Regions from separate parts of the Rothia sp. HMSC065C12 genome, predicted to be linked through region 2. Evidence: predicted binding sites of a transcription regulator. Region 2 holds the regulator's gene; the other holds the start of a gene.

Region 1 (8,963 bases), on a different contig from region 2:
GCAACGGCGCGGAGCTGTAACTGGTAAGGCTCTAGAGGCTGTTCCTTATGCGGCAACCCTAGACGCTGAACCCCGCGCGGCTAACACGCGAAACTCAGCAGCAAAAAGCCCCCGAGACTCTGATTCTCGGGGGCCTTGTGCATATAGCGTCTAGTCCATGGGTAGGTCATTCAGGCTGGTGGACACGTACTCCCACCAGGTCGGCACCAACCCGGCATTCATCGCAACCCTCTGCGACAGCATGTGCGACGGGCTCGTACCGTAGAACGGCAGGTACCCTTCCGCCAGGGTCAGGCGTGCGGCATCTCGCACCAGGGCGCTCGCAATGCCGGCACCACGCCAGGCAGGCAGCACATCAATGCCAATCTGGCGCATAATCGGCGAATCGTCACTCAGGCCAACCATAGCGATAGGGTCTACGAGCGCGGCGCTCTCCCCCGCCGCGGGTGCATCAGGTGCCTTAGATGCGTTCTCGTCCACCGGGTATGCGGCGAGCACCAGCACATCCGGGCGGGTCACGCTAAAGCCCAACGCGTTCGAGTAGCGCTTATCCCCGCGGAAGCGCTCAAACTGTTCAGCGTCCAGCAGCTCCACGCGCAGGTGGGTTACGCGTGCCTGCGTGTCCTGCGGGTCAACCTCAAGCGCACCCGCGGAGGCGTTCGCCTCCCTGCGGATGGTGCGCTCGCCCGTGATTTCGGCAAGCAACGCAGCCTTTAGCTCGGCGGGGTCAACGCGGCGCATCATACCTACACCGGGCACGGCACACTTGACCTCCTGCGCCTGCACGCCCTCGGGTACGACCGAGTTCAGCAGGGCGCGGCCGGGCGTGTAGTAGATGCTCGTGCCGCTGACCTGCTGGGTGTAGGGGGTGAGCAGTTCGTTGAGTTGGCGCAGCTGCGCGTAGTCGCCGAGCCAGTTCGACTGGTCGCCGAGCATGTAGTCGATGGCCTTGTCCAGCACGCGCGGATGTTTGGCGCAGAGAATGCCGACGCTCGCGTAGTTGGCGACGCGCAACTCCCAAATGTCGTCGTTGCGGCGGCGTGCGGCACCCATCTTCTCGGAGGGCGGCTGCACGGTGGCGAGTAGCGGCAGGCTCTCGGCTTCCGGGTAGTCGCGTAGCTCTTCGAGGGCGCGGCTAATCGAGCCGGGTGCCTGGCAGAAGTCCGACTCCAGCTGGGTGTGCAGGATGTGCCGCGCACGGTCCGCGGTGGTCACAGCGCCACGGTTCACGGCACCACGGTTCACAGCGCCACGGGTTGCCTGAGCTCCCCGCGTGGGTTCGGTTCCTTGAGTATCAGTCACGTAGGTTTCCTCTAGGGCAAATTTTTGACTAGTTCAGAATCTCGGCTAGCTCAGGATTTCAGCAAGGAACGCGCCGGTGTGCGAGCCCTTCACCTGAGCCACCTGTTCCGGGGTTCCTTCGGCGATGACGGTGCCGCCGCCGCTACCGCCTTCGGGGCCCATGTCGATAATCCAGTCGGCGCACTTGACCACGTCCAGGTTGTGCTCGATGGTGATGACGCTATTGCCCTTGTCCACCAGCGATTGCAGCACGGCGAGCAGCTTGCGGATGTCTTCAAAGTGCAGGCCGGTGGTCGGCTCGTCCAGCACGTAGATGGAGCGGCCGTTGGAGCGCTTCTGCAGTTCGGTTGCGAGCTTCACGCGCTGCGCTTCACCGCCGGAGAGGGTGGTTGCGGGCTGGCCCAGGCGAATGTAGCCCAGGCCCACGTCCACGAGGGTGTTCAGGTGGCGCGCAATCGGGGTGAACGCAGCGAAGAACTCTGCGGCTTCTTCCACGGGCATTTCGAGTACGTCGGCGATGGTCTTGCCCTTGTAATGCACTTCGAGGGTTTCGCGGTTGTAGCGCTTGCCGTGGCAGGTTTCGCAGGGCACGTACACGTCCGGCAGGAAGTTCATTTCAATCTTCAGGGTGCCGTCGCCGGAGCAGTCCTCGCAGCGGCCGCCCTTGACGTTGAAGGAGAATCGACCCGGGGTGTAGCCGCGCATTTTCGCTTCGCTGGTCTCTGCAAACAGCTTGCGGATGTGGTCGAACACGCCGGTGTAGGTGGCGGGGTTCGAGCGCGGGGTACGACCGATGGGCGACTGGTCCACGTGAATGACCTTGTCCAGGTGTTCCAGCCCGTCGATGCTCTTGTGGCGACCGGGTACCTGCTTGGCGCCATTGAGCTTGTTCGCCAGGGAGGTATACAGAATGTCGTTGACGAGGGTCGATTTACCCGAGCCGGACACACCGGTCACCGCGGTGAACACGCCCAACGGGAAGGACACAGTCACGTTCTTGAGGTTGTTTTCGCGGGCGCCGCGCACGATCAGCTGACGTTCCTTGTCCACGGGGCGGCGGGATGCGGGCACCTCAATGCTGCGGCGGCCAGCCATGTAGTCGCCGGTAATGGACTTGGTGTTCTTCAGCAGCTCCTCAAAGCTGCCGGAGTGTACGATTTCGCCGCCGTGCTCGCCGGCGCCGGGTCCTACGTCCACGATCCAGTCGGCTTCGCGCATGGTGTCTTCGTCATGCTCAACCACAATGAGCGTGTTGCCCATGTCGCGCAGCTTAGTCAGGGTTTCGATGAGGCGGCGGTTATCGCGCTGGTGCAGACCGATGGAGGGCTCATCGAGCACGTAGAGCACGCCGACCAGGCCGGAACCAATCTGGGTTGCGAGGCGGATGCGCTGCGCCTCACCGCCGGAGAGCGTACCGGCGGAGCGTGAGAGGGTCAGGTAGTCCAGGCCCACATCCAGCAGGAACTGCAGGCGCGCGTCAATTTCCTTGAGGACCTGCTCGCCAATCTTGGCTTCGCGGGCGCTGAGCTGCAGGCCGCGCACGAAGGCGAGCGCGTTAGCCAGGGACATGTCGGTGATGTCTGCGATGGACTGGCCGCCAACCTTCACGCCGAGGATGGTCGGGTTCAGGCGCGCGCCACCGCAGGAGGGGCAGGCGACCTGGCGCATGTACTGTTCGTAGCGGTCGCGGGCAAAGTCCGATTCGGTTTCTTCGTGTTTGCGCTTGATGTACGCCTTCACACCTTCGAATCCGGAGGTGTAGCGGCGTTCGCGGCCGAATCGGTTGCGGTAGGAGACCTCAACCTTGTAGTCCTTGCCGTCCAGGATGGCGGCGCGGGTCTTGGCGGGCAGGTCCTTGAAGGGGGTGTTCAGGTCGAAGCCGAGCTCCTCCCCCAGGCCTGCGAGCAGGCGCAGCCAGTATTCAGTGGTTGCTTTGCCCTGCGACCAGGGGGCGATAGCGCCCTCGCCGAGGGTCAGGTCGGGGTTGGGTACGAGCAGCTCGGTGTCTACTTCCAGGCGCGAGCCGATGCCGTCGCAGGCGCTACATGCGCCGAACGGCGAGTTGAAGGAGAAGGCGCGCGGCTCGATGGTGTCGATCTGCAGCGGGTGGTTGTTGGGGCAGGCGAGGTTTTCGCTGAAGGAGCGGGTGCGTTCGGGGTCGTCCTGCTCGCGGTCCACGAAGTCGATGAGTACGCGGCCGTCAGCGAGCTTGAGCGCTGTTTCGATGGAGTCGGTCAGGCGCTGGTGAATACCGTCCTTAATGACGATGCGGTCGACGACCACCTCGATGGTGTGCTTGTACTGCTTGGCGAGCTTGGGCGGGTCGGAGAGCTGCACGGTTTCGCCGTCCACGCGGGCACGCGAGTAGCCCTGGGTGAGCAGGTCCTTGAAGAGGTCCACGAATTCGCCCTTACGTGCGCTGACGACGGGCGCAAGGATCTGCAGGCGGGTGCGTTCGGGGTACTCCTGCAGAATGTCCACAATCTGCTGCGGGGTCTGCTGGGTGATTTCTTCGCCGCATTCGGGGCAGTGCGGGTGACCGATGCGTGCCCAGAGCAGACGCATGTAGTCGTAGATTTCGGTGATGGTACCGACGGTTGAGCGCGGGTTCTTGGAGGTGGATTTCTGGTCGATAGACACCGCCGGGGATAGGCCCTCGATGAAGTCTACGTCGGGCTTGTCGACCTGTCCGAGGAACATGCGCGCGTAGGAGGACAGCGACTCAACGTAGCGGCGCTGGCCTTCCGCGAAGATGGTGTCGAAGGCGAGGGAGGACTTACCGGAGCCGGAGAGGCCGGTGAAGACGACCATCGCATCACGCGGAATGGTGAGGTCTACGTTCTTGAGGTTGTTTTCGCGGGCACCCTGAACCCGGATGCTGGTCAGATCGTTCGCTTTGAGTGCGGTGCTACCGTGTGCCGGGCGGGGTGTCATCGAAAATCCTTTCGTCTTATCTTCGAACTTAAATTCTACACCCTCACGCCTTTCACCAGCGGGATTATGCGGCGGGTGAAGGCATGAGGGTGCAGTACTTATATGAGGTGGACTAGGAGGCGCAATTCATCAAGTGCGGCCTACCAGCCGCGGGTTCCCCACTCTTCCAGGTGGGGGCGCTCGTCGCCGAGGGTGGTAGAGCGGCCGTGGCCGGGCAGTACGATGGCGTCGTCTTCGAAGCCTCCGAAGAGTTTTTCGAGCACGTTGGAGAAGAGCTCACCGAACTGCTGCGGGGAATCGGTCTTGCCCACGCCGCCGGGGAAGAGGGCGTCGCCGGTGAACAGCAGGGTTGCGGGGGTGCCGTCTTCCCAGGTGGTTTCGAGGGTGTAGACGATGGATCCGGGGGTGTGGCCGGGCACGTGCAGGGCGCGGATGACGGTGTCGGAGAGGTAGAAGTCGAAGCTTTCGCCGCCGGTCAGCTCTTCTTCGACGATGTAGTCTTCCAGTTCCTTAATCTCAGCAGCGTCAGCTGCACCCGCGGAGGTCACGGCGCCGGTGAGGTGGTCGAGCTCCTTAATAGCGCGGATGTGGTCCCAGTGGCCGTGAGTAACCAGAATGCCGGTCAGACCAATAGTGCGGGGCCTGATGGAGTTGAAGTCCTCTTCCTTCTCCATGACGCGCACGCGGCGTTCTTCGCCGTCTGCCAGTTCGAGCTGCGGGCAGTCGTTCAGGAGCGCGTCAAGAGTGAATGCGTAGAGTTCTTCTGCATCGTCTGCAGGGTCGATGAGCACCTGCTCGCCGGTGGCGCGCATGGTGATGAGGTAGACGCTATTGTCCATCTCGGAGACACTGAACGCACGGACGGTCAGTTCGGGGTTCTCAAAGATGAGGGTGGGTTCGGGGTAAGTAGTCATAGTTCCAGTGTAGGGGTTGTGACCGCACAGCATGCGCCTATGCGGTTCGCTCCCCTATCAGCGCATTCGGCGTTGAACGCGCGGGATACATGTACGGGTTGCTTGTGCGGGATGCACAGGGAACAGATTCTGGAGCATGCTCGGTACGGATTAGGTTCCGGCTGGATTCCGCCCGGCTGAGGTTCCACTGAAATTCAAAAGTTAAACAGAGAAGCGACTGCGCATCGATACACAGTCGCTTCTCATGACACCCAGGGGTATCTATCACTCACTCAAACACAAGCAACCCGAGGACTTTGGAAATCTCACGATTACTTGATGACTCAATAGTAGCGAACTTTTTGGGGGCTGTTTTACCACCCAATTTGGTACGGAGAGCCGGATTTAGTGACCCGCGCCTCATTGTAATCATTCTGTAATAAAAACAGGTGTTTTTTAGGGTATCCATACGTACCAATTTCATTTTTTTCGAGTTTTAGCGTGACTTATTTCACCCAAAATAATTTTAGAATTTCCCTCTTTTGGCACTTCGGTGCACCTTTAACTTAAGCTCCACACTCGGCAATCCCAAAGGTTCAATACACAGTTTTAGCCCGGTATTCTGCGGAAGTAGAGGGTTAAGGTGAAAGTATCTTCAAGTACTTGCAACTTCATGAGCAGGAAAAAATGTACTGCTCACCGTTCAAAATCTGCACAATTATTCGCGCGAGGGCAAAATCAATTGGTCTGTTTTACCCCTGTAGGTACCCCCTAAAGTAGAGGTTTTATTACAAAACAATAACATCAGCCCCACTTTCAGATTCACTGAGTGCACCCATTAAAACCCCTTTCAAAAAGCAAAATACCTAGTCAATACCGTATTTTCACAAAATGCAAGACAGTGTGTCACTAAAAAATCAACCTCTATAGATTGTTTAATAAAACCTGACCTTCAAGCACAAATAGAGCCCAATTATTAACCAGCACGTACCAATTCCGCCCTCAAAACAGGCGCCCTAGAAGCCTCAATGAAAGGTTGAAAGACCCCTCCACCAGGGGTTTCAGGATCCTTCACTCCCCCTGGTTGCAGTCTGGTTGTAGCCAGGTTTCAGCTTGGTTGCAGTCTGGTTTCACTCTGTTTTCAAGAGCTCCCTCGCCCTCAAGCGTTGCGCACCTCGTATTCGCCCCTCGTGCTTCCATGTATCTGGGGCAGAGCACTCTACAAAAGCACCATAGGGCACAGCAAAGGCGGCGCCTCTCCCCCGCTGTGGGGAAGGAGCGCCGCCTCCACTAGCTATAAATCAGCTGGAACAGCCGCTTTAGGACAGGCCGACCATCACGCCGTTCTCGTCGAAGCCGATGCGCTCAGCTGCGGGGCTCTTGCTCAGGCCCGGCATGGTGCGCATGGTGCCGCAGATAGCGTAGACGTAACCGGCACCTGCAGCCAGGCGAACCTCGCGCACGGGCAGGGTCCAGCCGGTCGGTGCGCCCTTCAGAGTTGCATCCGAAGAGATGGACAGATGGGTCTTCGCGATAACCACGGGCAGGTGCGAGTAGCCCAGCTCAGCGAAACGCTTCAGCTGCTTAGCGGCAGCGGGAGCAATCGAAATGCCGTCCGCGCCGTAGACCTTGGTCGCAACCTTCTCAATCTTGGTCTCGATGGAGTCCTCAAGATCGTAGGTGTACTTCAGATCCGAAACGTCGTCACATGCCTCAGCAACCACGTCTGCCAGGTCGGTGGTGCCCTTACCACCCTCAGCCACACCGCGGTGGATAGCGACGCGAGCGTCAGCTTCCTCAGCGATACGGCGGATGGTCTCGTGCTCGGACTCGAAGTCGGTCGGGAAGGCGTTGATTGCCACGACCGGCTGAACACCGAAGTTGCGCACAATCTCGATGTGCTTCTTCAGGTTCTCTGCGCCCTTCTCCACGTCGGAGGGGCTTTCCTGCAGCATGCCTTCGGGCAGGGGCTTGCCCGGAACGATCTTGTACAGGCCGGAGTGGGACTTCAGGGAGCGCACGGTTACGACGAGCACTGCTGCGTCCGGCTTCAGGCCGGAGACGCGGCACTTGACGTTGAAGAAACGCTCCGCACCCATATCGGCACCGAAACCAGCCTCGGTAATCACGTAGTCGGAGTACTCCAGACCAACGTAGTCGGCGACCACGGAGGAGTTACCGGTTGCGATGTTGCCGAAGGGGCCCGCGTGAATCAGTGCGGGGGTGTGCTCCAGGGTCTGCAGCAGGTTCGGGTTGATTGCGTCTGCCAGGATGACGGACATTGCGCCGTCAGCCTTCAGGTCGGCTGCGGTGACGGGCTCGCCGTCGTAGTTCAGGCCGATCACAATCTTTGCCAGGCGCTCGCGCAGGTCCTTGAAGGAGGTTGCCAGCGAGAGAATCACCATGATTTCGGAGGCGCTGGTGATGTCGAAACCGGTCTCGCGGACCACGCCGTCCATGCGTTCGCCCAGGCCCACGACGATGTTGCGCAGGGAGCGGTCGTTCATGTCGATAACGCGGCGCCACTCGATTGCGCGCGGGTCGATGCGCAGCTCGTTGCCGTGGTGCAGGTGGTTGTCAATCATGGCGGCAAGCAGGTTGTGCGCTGCGGTGACGGCGTGGAAGTCGCCAGTCAGGTGCAGGTTCAGCTTCTCCATGGGAACAATCTGAGAGTAGCCGCCGCCTGCTGCACCGCCCTTGATGCCGAAGGTCGGGCCCATTGCGGGCTGGCGCAGAGCCAGGATTGCCTTGCGGCCGGTCTGGGCGAAGCCCTGTGCGAGGGAGACGGAGGTTGCGGTCTTACCTTCACCGAGTGGGGTGGGGGTGACTGCGGTAACCACGATGTACTTGGAGCCGCGCTTGCGGGCGGTCTCTGCGTTGGTGGTTTCGTCGAGGAGGACCTTAGCGACATACTTGCCGTAGGGTTCAAGGCGATCTTCGCTGATGCCGTTGTCCGCTGCGATCTTATTAATAGGCCAAAGATCGGCGGCAAGTGCGATTTCGAGGTCGGAAGGGAAAGGCTTCTTCGTCATTGTCATCCTTCGAGTTGTACGAATCATGCTCTTTTATTCTATGCCTTGGCTCACTCATTTGTCCCTCACCTCGCCGAAAGGTGGCAAATAAACCCAATTTTTAATGCACTAATCCCCGCAACCGGCACCCTACGCTCACGTGGAGCGGCAGGATCGGTGCGGGGATTAGTAGCGCATACACGCCGGGTTGCCGATACAAGAAGGCACAAGAACCGGCGATACGAGCGGCTATTACGGCATGGTCAGCAGAACCTTGGTGGCGGTACGCTGGTCCATTGCCTCGTAACCCTTAGCTGCCTCGTCGATGGGCAGAACCAGGTCGAACACCTTACCGGGCTCAATTTCACCCTTGTAAATCAGGTCGATAAGGGTCGGCAGGTACTTGCGCACGGGGGCGGGGCCGCCCTCCAGGTGAACCTGCTTGTCGAAGAGCTTATCGGTGCCGATGGCGCTGTCGTGCGGCACGCCCACGAAGCCGATGTAGCCGCCGTGGCGTACGCAGCCGAGTGCCTGGTCGAAGGACTGCTGGGAGCCAACAGCCTCCGCAACGCCGTGTGCGCCCACGCCGTCGGTGAGTTCCAGAACCTTGGCGATACCCTCTTCGCCGCGCTCTTCCACGATGTGGGTTGCGCCGAATTCCTTAGCGAGCGCCTGACGTTCGGGGTTGCGGGACATGATGATAATCTTCTCCGCGCCGAGCTGCTTAGCGCCGATGACTGCGCTCAGGCCGACTGCGCCGTCACCAACAACGACGATGGTCTTGCCGGGGCCTGCCTGCGCTGCGTCTGCTGCGTACCAGCCG
Region 2 (8,963 bases):
CGACCGGTCACCGCCAGGGACGCAACCCAGCGGCGCATAAACTCCGCCCCCAGCTCGCCAGAGCCCACCGGGCAGAACTGCACCGCCGTCAGCGGACCGTTCTCAACCGCCGCGATATAGGCGGGCTCGGTGACAGTCCAAGTCACCGCCGGAGGGGCAATATATTCAATGCTCTGATCAAAAGCCCACTCAAAAACGCCGTGCTCAGATTTGAAGTGAGCCTCGCCCTCAAGATCCTTGAGCAGCGTACTATCGGCGGACGGGCGCAAAGTAGCAACACCGGGAGTTACCTCGCGGGTAGAAAGCTCCACGCCCTCGCCGGGCCACTCCCCCATGCCCTGCACCTGAACCTGCCCCATCTGCGGATGCTCCACCATAATAGAGTCAAAGAGGCAGCTCAGTGCCGCACCGGCAACCAGCACCGGACGACCACCGGCAACGCGGCGGCCAATCACACGCTCAGCGTCCTTAGCTTTCAGGTCTTCGTACGCCTCAAGAGAGCTCGCACCGCCGGTAACCACCATGCCGTCAGCCTCACGCAGCTGATCGGGCACAGCGGTTACGATCACGTCCGCCCCCGCATCCTGAAGAAGCTTCACCAAGGCGCCACGAGTTCCGGGTTCCCCCAAAACAGCAACCACAGGACGAGCAGTCTGAGCATTCTGTACAGATTCAGTTTCCTGTGCAGATTCAATTTCGGTGAGTGTGGGTTCAACGGGAACAGGCATCGGTGCGCTCCTATTTCATAGGCTCAAGAATTCGGCTCAAGCGCTCTAGCTTGAGAGATGAAGGATTCGGAGTCAAGACATCAACCTCATGCAGAAGCCAACCACACACGGGTCCGTACTTAGCGCTGAGTCTGAGGGATTTCCAGACGCTGACCGGCATCAACAGAGGTGCTGGTCAACGAGTTCAACTCCATAATACGAACCACAGTATCACGGGTGTCACCTTGCGGATTCACCGCCTGAGCAATATCCCACAGGGTCTCGCCGTGCTTGACCACAATGACGGTTCGAGTCACCGAAGCGTTCTCCACGGAGGCAGAAGCCGCCGGGCCAAAGAAGCTAATAGCGCCGAGCACAATCAGTGCCGCCAAGGTCAGCAGAGGCAGGCCCTTCAGAAAACCGCGCACAGTGCCAAGACGACGAATAGAACCGGGAACCGAGCGCAGAAGCTCGCCGCCCTTAGCCAGAAGAACACTCTTCGCACTAGGCGCCTGAGCCGCAGAAGATGCCTGAGTAGAAACAACAGGGGTAGAAACGGCGGGAGCGTGAGCGGGCTGAGCCTCCTGCGCGGGACGGGGTGCATGAGCCGCACGAGAAGAGCGAACAGACTGCGAAGACGCAGGCACACGAGAACGCCCCTGCACGGTGCTGGCGGACACGGTGCTGGCGGACGCTGTGCGGGCGGGGTGAAGTACCACCAAACCTGCCGGAAGGTGTGCAGAAGTGCCGTGAGAAGCAATAGGTGCTGCAGTAGTCATTGTGGTTCCTTTCTCTCAGCTCGCCCGGGGTTGCCCCGCGGGTCTAGCAATGCCGAGCGATACCCGCTCGGAGGTCCTAGTTGAGTGATAACTATGGAGTGGTGATTGTTAGGCGATAACTATTGGGTAGCTAGTCCCTAGTAGTTAGGTCAGAGCATTCGGATGCACCGGGTTGATTTGGGTACCCCAGTTTTGAGCCCCCCATCCCCCGCGCTCTCTCTTCGCCAGATGCTTCCTAGAGCATCCGAGGTAGATCATGCGAAGAGAGAGGCAGAGGATTCGAATACATTCGAACACTCATTCGCTCTCGTCTCCCGGAAGACTCCGGGTCGAATCTTCGAATATTTTTCGAACATTCGCCCGCAAATCCCGAATTTCAGGAGAGATTCAAGAGTATATACGAACTCTTGTTCTAAAGTCTAGCAGAGATGTGCTAAAAATTTCTTCGAGTTTCGAAGAAAAAATCTAGAATATTTGTTTGAGTTTTTCGGTGCAGTGTTCTACACTGGTGTCAAGAGACGTTCCACACGCTCCTGATGAGTCCTACTCACAGCAGGTTTCTGTACCCGTTACAGCTTGGTTCTGTATCGAATGCAGGTGCTGCTGGCTGAGTTTTATAGGGCGGAGGCGCATACTCGTTGCCTGTGTATCGCTTCGGTATCGCTTCGGCACGGATAGAATTCCTCCACCCCCTGACGAGATAAGACCCATTTCGGCAGAACCAAAAAATTTTTAGGACACCATCAGAAAACGTGTGAAGCACCCATCCGTGCCCCGACCGGGATACAAGGTCGGAGTACAGACCGAAGGAAAAGAAATGGCAACAGCACCCCGTCCGGCGCTGACCGCGCGCCAGCAGAAGATTCTTGACGCGATCCGCACCGAGATTGAACAAAAGGGTTACCCGCCGTCCATGCGCCAGATTGGTGACATGGTGGGTCTTGCGTCCCTATCCTCGGTCACTCACCAGCTTGGTCGCCTCGAGACTATGGGCTATATTCGCCGCGATCCCAAGCTCCCCCGCGCCATTGAGGTGCTGGATGAGAACGGCGTCGGCATCCACGGTAGCTCCTCCTCGTCCCTGCCCGAGCTGCCGAACTTCGAAGTTGGCGATGAGGACCTCGTACCCGTTCCCCTGGTTGGACGAATTGCAGCGGGCGGTCCCATCACTGCCGAGCAGTCCGTGGAGGATGTGCTCGCCCTGCCCCGCCAGTTGGTCGGTAACGGCAAGCTGTTCATGCTCAAGGTCAAGGGCGATTCCATGATTGACGCCGCAATCTGCGACGGCGACTGGGTGGTTGTCCGCGAGCAGCACACCGCGGACAACGGCGATATCGTTGCTGCTCTGCTCGACGATGAAGCAACCGTGAAGGTGTTCCGTCAGGTCGACGGCCACACCTGGCTCATGCCGCGCAACTCCAACTACGAGCCGATTATGGGCGACCGCGCAACCGTCATGGGTAAGGTCGTCTCCGTGCTGCGTAGTCTCTAAAAGATGCAGTCTCTAGAGACATAACCGCTAGGCTTTTAGCTCTATATAAAAATCACCCCGGTGACACGTGAATGTTCACGTGTCACCAGGGTGATTTCTATATTTCCAAAGCGGAAGGTGCGGTGCAGCCAGGAATGGAATCCACCCGAGCTAACGCTCAATACTCGCCGAAAGACGAGCCAGCGCGCCAATTACGGCTGCCTTATTCTGGGTCGACCACATCGGCGGCATAGCCTTCATCAAGAAACCGCCGTAACGCTTGGTTGCTACACGAGAATCCAGCACAGCCACCACGCCGCGGTCAGACACCGAACGGATTAGGCGACCGGCGCCCTGCGCCATACGAATCGCCGCGTGGTGAGCAGAAACCGCCATAAAGCCGTTACCGCGGTGACGGTTCACTGCCTCCGTACGAGCCTGCGCAATCGGGTCATCCGGGCGGGGGAACGGGATGCGGTCCATCACCACCAGGCGGCAAGAGTCACCGGGAACGTCCACGCCCTGCCACAGGCTCATCGTGCCGAACAGGCACGAATCGACGTCCTCGCTGAACTCTTCCACCAGAGCCTTGAGCGAAGACTCGCCCTGCAGAAGAATGTTCAGGTCGCTGTGCTCACGCATGTATTCGGCGGCACGCTCGGCGGCACGCTTCGAGGAGAACAGGCCCAGGGCACCGCCTTCCGACGCCTCGCACAGCTCACGCAGACGCTCCAGCTGACCTTCATGCACACCGAATCCCGGAGGTTTCAAATCCCCGGCGACGTACATGATGCCCTGCTTGCGGTAGTCGAAAGGCGAACCTACGTCGATGCTCGTCCAGCGCGGCGCGCCCTCACCCTGCAGTCCCAGGGCACCGGCGGCAACGTCAAAAGAGTCACCCACTGTCAGGGTCGCACTCGTCAGAATCACGGTGCGGTCAGCGAACAGACCGTCACGTAGCTGCAAACCGACGCTCAAGGGGGCGATGTTCAGGGTCGCCGGGTCGGTATCGGAAGCAGCCACATAGCGGCCGTTCTCCCAACCACCCTGACGAGAAATCCACAGCACGTCCTGCTCGCCCGAAGCCTCCAGGATGCGGCTACTCATATCGTGTACCTCAGAGACACGCGAGCGCGCCATCTGCAGGCCGGCGTCAACGTCCTGACCGTCCGGTTTGGTATCGGACAGGGCGGTGCGGGCGGCATCATTGACCGCAGAAATAGCAGTCAAAAGGCGACCGTCCAGGCCCTTCAGCAGGCCTTCGGCAAGACCCTCGAACGCGGTCTCCAAGGTGCCGGCAGCCATTTCCAGTGCGCCGGAATCAGCCTTCGAATGCTTCTTTACGCTACGCGCCGCACGGCGAACCATCGCAACCGTCAAAGAACCAGACACGGCACCGGTCACGCGGTCCACCAGCTCATGAGCCTCATCAATAATGACCGTCTCATGTTCGGGCAGAACCTTCATGCCCTCGAAAGCGTTAATCGCCAGCAGGGCGTGGTTCGTGATGACGATATCAGCTTCAGCGGCACGGCTACGCGCCATCTCGCTAAAGCACTCTTCCACCAGCGGGCAGCGGCGGCCCAGACACTCGGCGGCGCTCACCGATACCTGAGCCCATGCGCGGTCAGAGACGCCGGGCTTCAGCTCGTCACGGTCGCCGGTCTCCGTGCGGTCGGCCCACTCGCGCAGGCGCACCACTTCCTCACCCACGCGGGAGGTCGAAGAAGGCATGTCAAAGAGAGCATCCGGCTCGTCTTCCGGGTAGCCGCCCTCCAGCTTGTGCAGGCAGAGGTAGTTATTGCGGCCCTTGAGCAGAGCCACCTGCGCCTGCGATTCAGGGCGCGGCTCCAGCGCTTGTAGAAGACGCGGAATATCGCGGTTCACGATCTGCGCCTGCAGGGCAAGGGTCGCCGTCGCAACCACAATCGGCTGGTCCGACTCCCCCACCCGCGCCAGGGCAGGAACCAGGTAGCCCAGGGACTTACCGGTACCGGTACCCGCCTGGACCAGCAGGTGACGCTGCAGTTCAAGAGCCTGCGCCACATGCGCCGCCATGGTGCGCTGACCGGCACGATTCTGACCGCCAGTGGCGGCAACCGCCTCATCCAGCAGGGTCAGGGCGTCCTTCGCACCGGGCAGGGTCTCAAGCTCCTGCCCGGTAAATCGGGTGCCGTCGGTTGCCGGTTCGGGTGCAGTTCCCGGGGCGTTTTTAGGCGCGTTGATGCTCTCGGTCACGCTCATCCGCCCTTAGAGAGCCTCAGAGGTAGAGGGCTGCTCGGAAACAGATGCGGTCGCTTCAGCCAGGGCGTGTGCCTCCGCAAGTTCCTCTTCCAGAACCTCCAGCAGGTCGCCCTCCAGCACATACTCGGACAGTTCGGAGGCGACATCCTCACGAACCAGCGCCACCACGAAGGTGCCGTCCGATACGAAATCGGTGCTCTTAATTTCGGCGTCCCACTCGTGCAGGCGCGAAATAATCTCACCGTGCGAGTACGGAATCAGCAGCTTCACCTCAATGGAGGGGCGCGGAATGGTGTCCGCAATCTTCTGCTTCAGCTCCTCAATACCCTCACCGGTACGCGCCGAAACAATCACGTGCTCCGGCTCGCGCTGGCGCATACGCTCCAGCACGAACGGGTCGGCGGCATCCGCCTTATTCAGCACAATGATCTCGGGGATATGGCGGGCGTCGACCTCCGCGATGACCTCGCGGACAGCACGAATCTGCCCCTCCGGGTCCGGGTGCGAAGCATCCACCACGTGCAGGATAACGTCAGCGTCAGCGACCTCTTCCAGGGTGGAGCGGAACGCCTCCACCAGCTGGGTCGGCAGCGAACGCACGAAACCCACCGTGTCAGAGAGGGTGTAGCCGATACCGTCCGGAGTCTGAGCCTTACGGACGGTCGGGTCCAGGGTCGCAAACAGCGCGTTCTCCACGAGCACGCCGGCGTCGGTCAGGCGGTTCAGCAGGGAGGACTTACCCGCGTTCGTGTACCCGGCGATAGCCACCGAAGGCACGCGGTTACGGCGACGGTTCAGACGCTTCGTCTCACGCGCCGGCGCCATCGCAGCAATCTCACGCTTAAGCTTCGCCATGCGAGCGCGCAGGCGGCGGCGGTCCATCTCAATCTTGGTTTCACCGGGACCACGCGAACCGATACCCTCACCGGCTGCGGCGCGGCCACCCGCCTGACGGGACAGGGAGGCACCCCAACCACGCAGACGCGGCAGCATGTACTCCAGCTGAGCCAGCTCAACCTGCGCCTTACCCTCGCGGGACTTAGCGTGCTGAGCGAAAATGTCGAGAATCAGGGCGGTGCGGTCAATGACCTTGACCTTCACGATATCTTCGAGGGCACGACGCTGCGAGGGAGCCAGTTCGGAGTCGACAATGACGGTGTCGGCGCCGGTCGCCTCGACAATGTCCTTGAGTTCCAGCGCCTTACCGGAGCCGAGGAAGGTGCCGGGGTCCGGCTTGAGGCGGCGCTGAACCAGGCCGTCCAGAACCTCGGAACCTGCGGTTTCAGCCAGTGCCGCGAGCTCACGCAGGGAGTTCTCTGCGTCCTCTACGGTGCCTTCAGTCCACAGGCCAGCCAGCACCACGCGCTCCAGGCGCAGCTGGCGGTACTCGACCTCGGTGACGTCTTCAAGTTCGGTGGAGAGGTTCGCGATACGGCGCAGTGCGCGGCGCTCAGCGAGATCTTCCTGGTCACCGTCATATTCGGAGTGCTCGCGCTGAACGTCAGAAATTTCGCGCGCACGAGTATCCAGCACACGGCGGCTATTGTTGCCGTGGGTGCTGGAAGAATTATCGCTGTGATGCGCGGTACCGGCGGCGTCATACGTCGTGACAGAGGCGGCCGCCTGGGAGCGGCCCAGAACGCGGTCTACGGTGCGGCGTAGCTGCTCATCGCTGGGCAGCTTTTCGGTATCAGATACGGGGGTGTTCTTAGAATTCATACGACTCTAATTCTACCGCCGTTGCCCGCATCGGGTAGGGGGTTCGGTCGCCTGTGCGCTCAGGGCGTGCAAGCTGCTGACCTGCCCCGTGCATTCTCTGCCCGTGTGCGGCGGGTTCTTGCCCTACCGGTACACTGGATAGCATGAGCGAGCAGCATTATTTCTCTGAAACCCCCGAGACCGAGTTCAAGCCCCGCCCCGTGCAGGTGGAGCTTGCCGGCCGCAAGGTCACCGTCACCACAGCTAACGGCATTTTCAGCCCCTCCGGCATTGATAAGGGCACCGCTATTTTGCTGCAGGAAGCACCCGACCCGCAGGGCGAACGCATGCTCGACATCGGCTGTGGGTGGGGACCCATCACCCTGACTTTGGCGATGCTCGCCCCGCAGGCGCAGGTGCACGCGGTGGATGTGAACTCCCGCTCCATTAGCCTGACCGAACGCAACGCCGCCGCTCTCGGCCTGTCCAACGTCACCGTGGGAACCCCCGAATCGGTTGACCCCGAACTGCGTTTTGACACCATCTGGTCGAACCCGCCGATTCGCGTGGGCAAGGAGGTTCTGCACGAGATCCTGCTGACCTGGCTGCCTCGCCTGGCGCCCGGTGGTAACGCCTACTTGGTGGTTCAGAAGAACCTGGGCTCCGATTCTTTGCAGAAGTGGATGGACGCGCAGCTTGAGGAGCTGCACCCCGGCGAATTTGAAGTGTCGCGCTATGCGACCTCGAAGGGTTTCCGTATTCTGCAGGTGCACCGCTACGAGGACTAAAACCTCTAGCGCTAACTGCTTAAAACATAAAAGCGGCGGGTGTTTTCTGAATGTGTTGTCAGAAAACACCCGCCGCTTTTGTCTATAAAATCTCTGGTCTAGGACTGCTCGCTACCGCAGCAGACTATCGCAGCACGACGGTCGAAACCATCTGCGCCGGACCAGCCAGAACAACATGCTCCAGGTCGTCCGGACCCAGCACGAAAGTCACCGCGAGGGTACCGCCGGGCACATGCACCAGCCACTCATCCGGTGCTTCCTCGCCGCCCCAGAAACGGGTCGCCGCAGCCGCCGCACACGCGCCGGTACCGCACGACAGAGTCTCGCCCACGCCGCGTTCGTGCACACGCATACGGATAGCGCCCACATGCGCGCCGCTCTCAACGTCCAGGTCGACCGGCACCACAAACTCAACGTTCGTGCCGTTGACCGGGGCGGGGTTCACCTGAGGCAGGCTGTGCAGGTCCAGGCCGTCCAGCTTACCGTCGGAGCCGAGCATCACCACGGTGTGCGGGTTACCCATCGAAATGGACAGGCCAGCACGCGGAGTCTTCAGACCGCGAGCAGACACCAGGCAGTCCTCGCCACCCTCGCGGGCAGCCTCACCGTGAATGAAGCTCCACGGACCCATATCAATCGCGTAACCCTCTTCGGTGCGCGCCACAGTCTTCACGCCGGCACGGGTACCGATCTTGACGGTCTCGCCCACCTCAAGCTCAATCAGGCCCTCAGTGCGCAGGTACTCCACGAACGCGCGCACACCGTTGCCGCACATTTCAGCGATAGAGCCGTCACCGTTGCGGTAGTCCATAAACCAGACAGCGTCCGGGTGCTCCTCGAGCAGCTTCTGGCCCGCGCGGGAGGCGGTGCTGCGGGCAGCACGAATGAAGCCGTCCGCACCAATGCCGAAGTGTCGGTCGCAGGCGCGGGCTACCAGCTCGGGGGTGAGAGCAATTTCTGCGTTCTCGTCCGTCAGAAAGATGAAGTCGTTACCGGTGCCGTGACCCTTGGTGAGGGTCAGGCCTGCCAGCTCGCCCCAGGTGGAAGGGTTCTCGCTCATATGCTGTCCTTAAGGTTGGTGACCTGTCCGTTTATGATTTTACCGCGCCAGATGGTGAACCAGGCATTCTTCCTCGGAAATACTTCTGCGGCTCCCGGTTCACTTGATGAGTTCGTCAAGATTACCGAAAGCCGCAGAAATAGGCGGGATACTTTACCGGTTTATGAAGATGCCGCTACGGTGTCTGTGGGACGATCGCGACGAATGCGCAGAAGC

Evidence for each region. The regulator LexA, encoded in region 2, represses DNA repair genes until DNA is damaged. The targets are predictions, from matches to a motif close to TCGAACANNTGTTCGA.
Region 1: a site for LexA is predicted at 4,259-4,274, ahead of uvrA (excinuclease ABC subunit UvrA). Genes of this name have one in related genera too.

Annotation. Positions count from the first base shown of each region.
Region 1 covers NZ_KV807678.1:409,635-418,597, forward strand. The annotation lists gene HMPREF2836_RS05980 (glycoside hydrolase family 1 protein) at 1-20, shown strand, start outside; gene HMPREF2836_RS05985 (GNAT family N-acetyltransferase) at 151-1,302, opposite strand; gene uvrA (excinuclease ABC subunit UvrA) at 1,348-4,236, opposite strand; gene HMPREF2836_RS05995 (MBL fold metallo-hydrolase) at 4,377-5,150, opposite strand; gene HMPREF2836_RS06000 (formate--tetrahydrofolate ligase) at 6,449-8,161, opposite strand; gene HMPREF2836_RS06005 (zinc-dependent alcohol dehydrogenase family protein) at 8,393-8,963, opposite strand, start outside.
Region 2 covers NZ_KV807670.1:266,357-275,319, reverse strand. The annotation lists gene HMPREF2836_RS01305 (type 1 glutamine amidotransferase family protein) at 1-728, opposite strand, end outside; gene HMPREF2836_RS09060 (LysM peptidoglycan-binding domain-containing protein) at 848-1,486, opposite strand; gene lexA (transcriptional repressor LexA) at 2,304-2,978, shown strand; gene HMPREF2836_RS01290 (ATP-dependent DNA helicase) at 3,129-5,201, opposite strand; gene hflX (GTPase HflX) at 5,208-6,920, opposite strand; gene HMPREF2836_RS01280 (class I SAM-dependent methyltransferase) at 7,064-7,687, shown strand; gene dapF (diaminopimelate epimerase) at 7,812-8,747, opposite strand; gene HMPREF2836_RS09055 (acyltransferase family protein) at 8,909-8,963, opposite strand, start outside.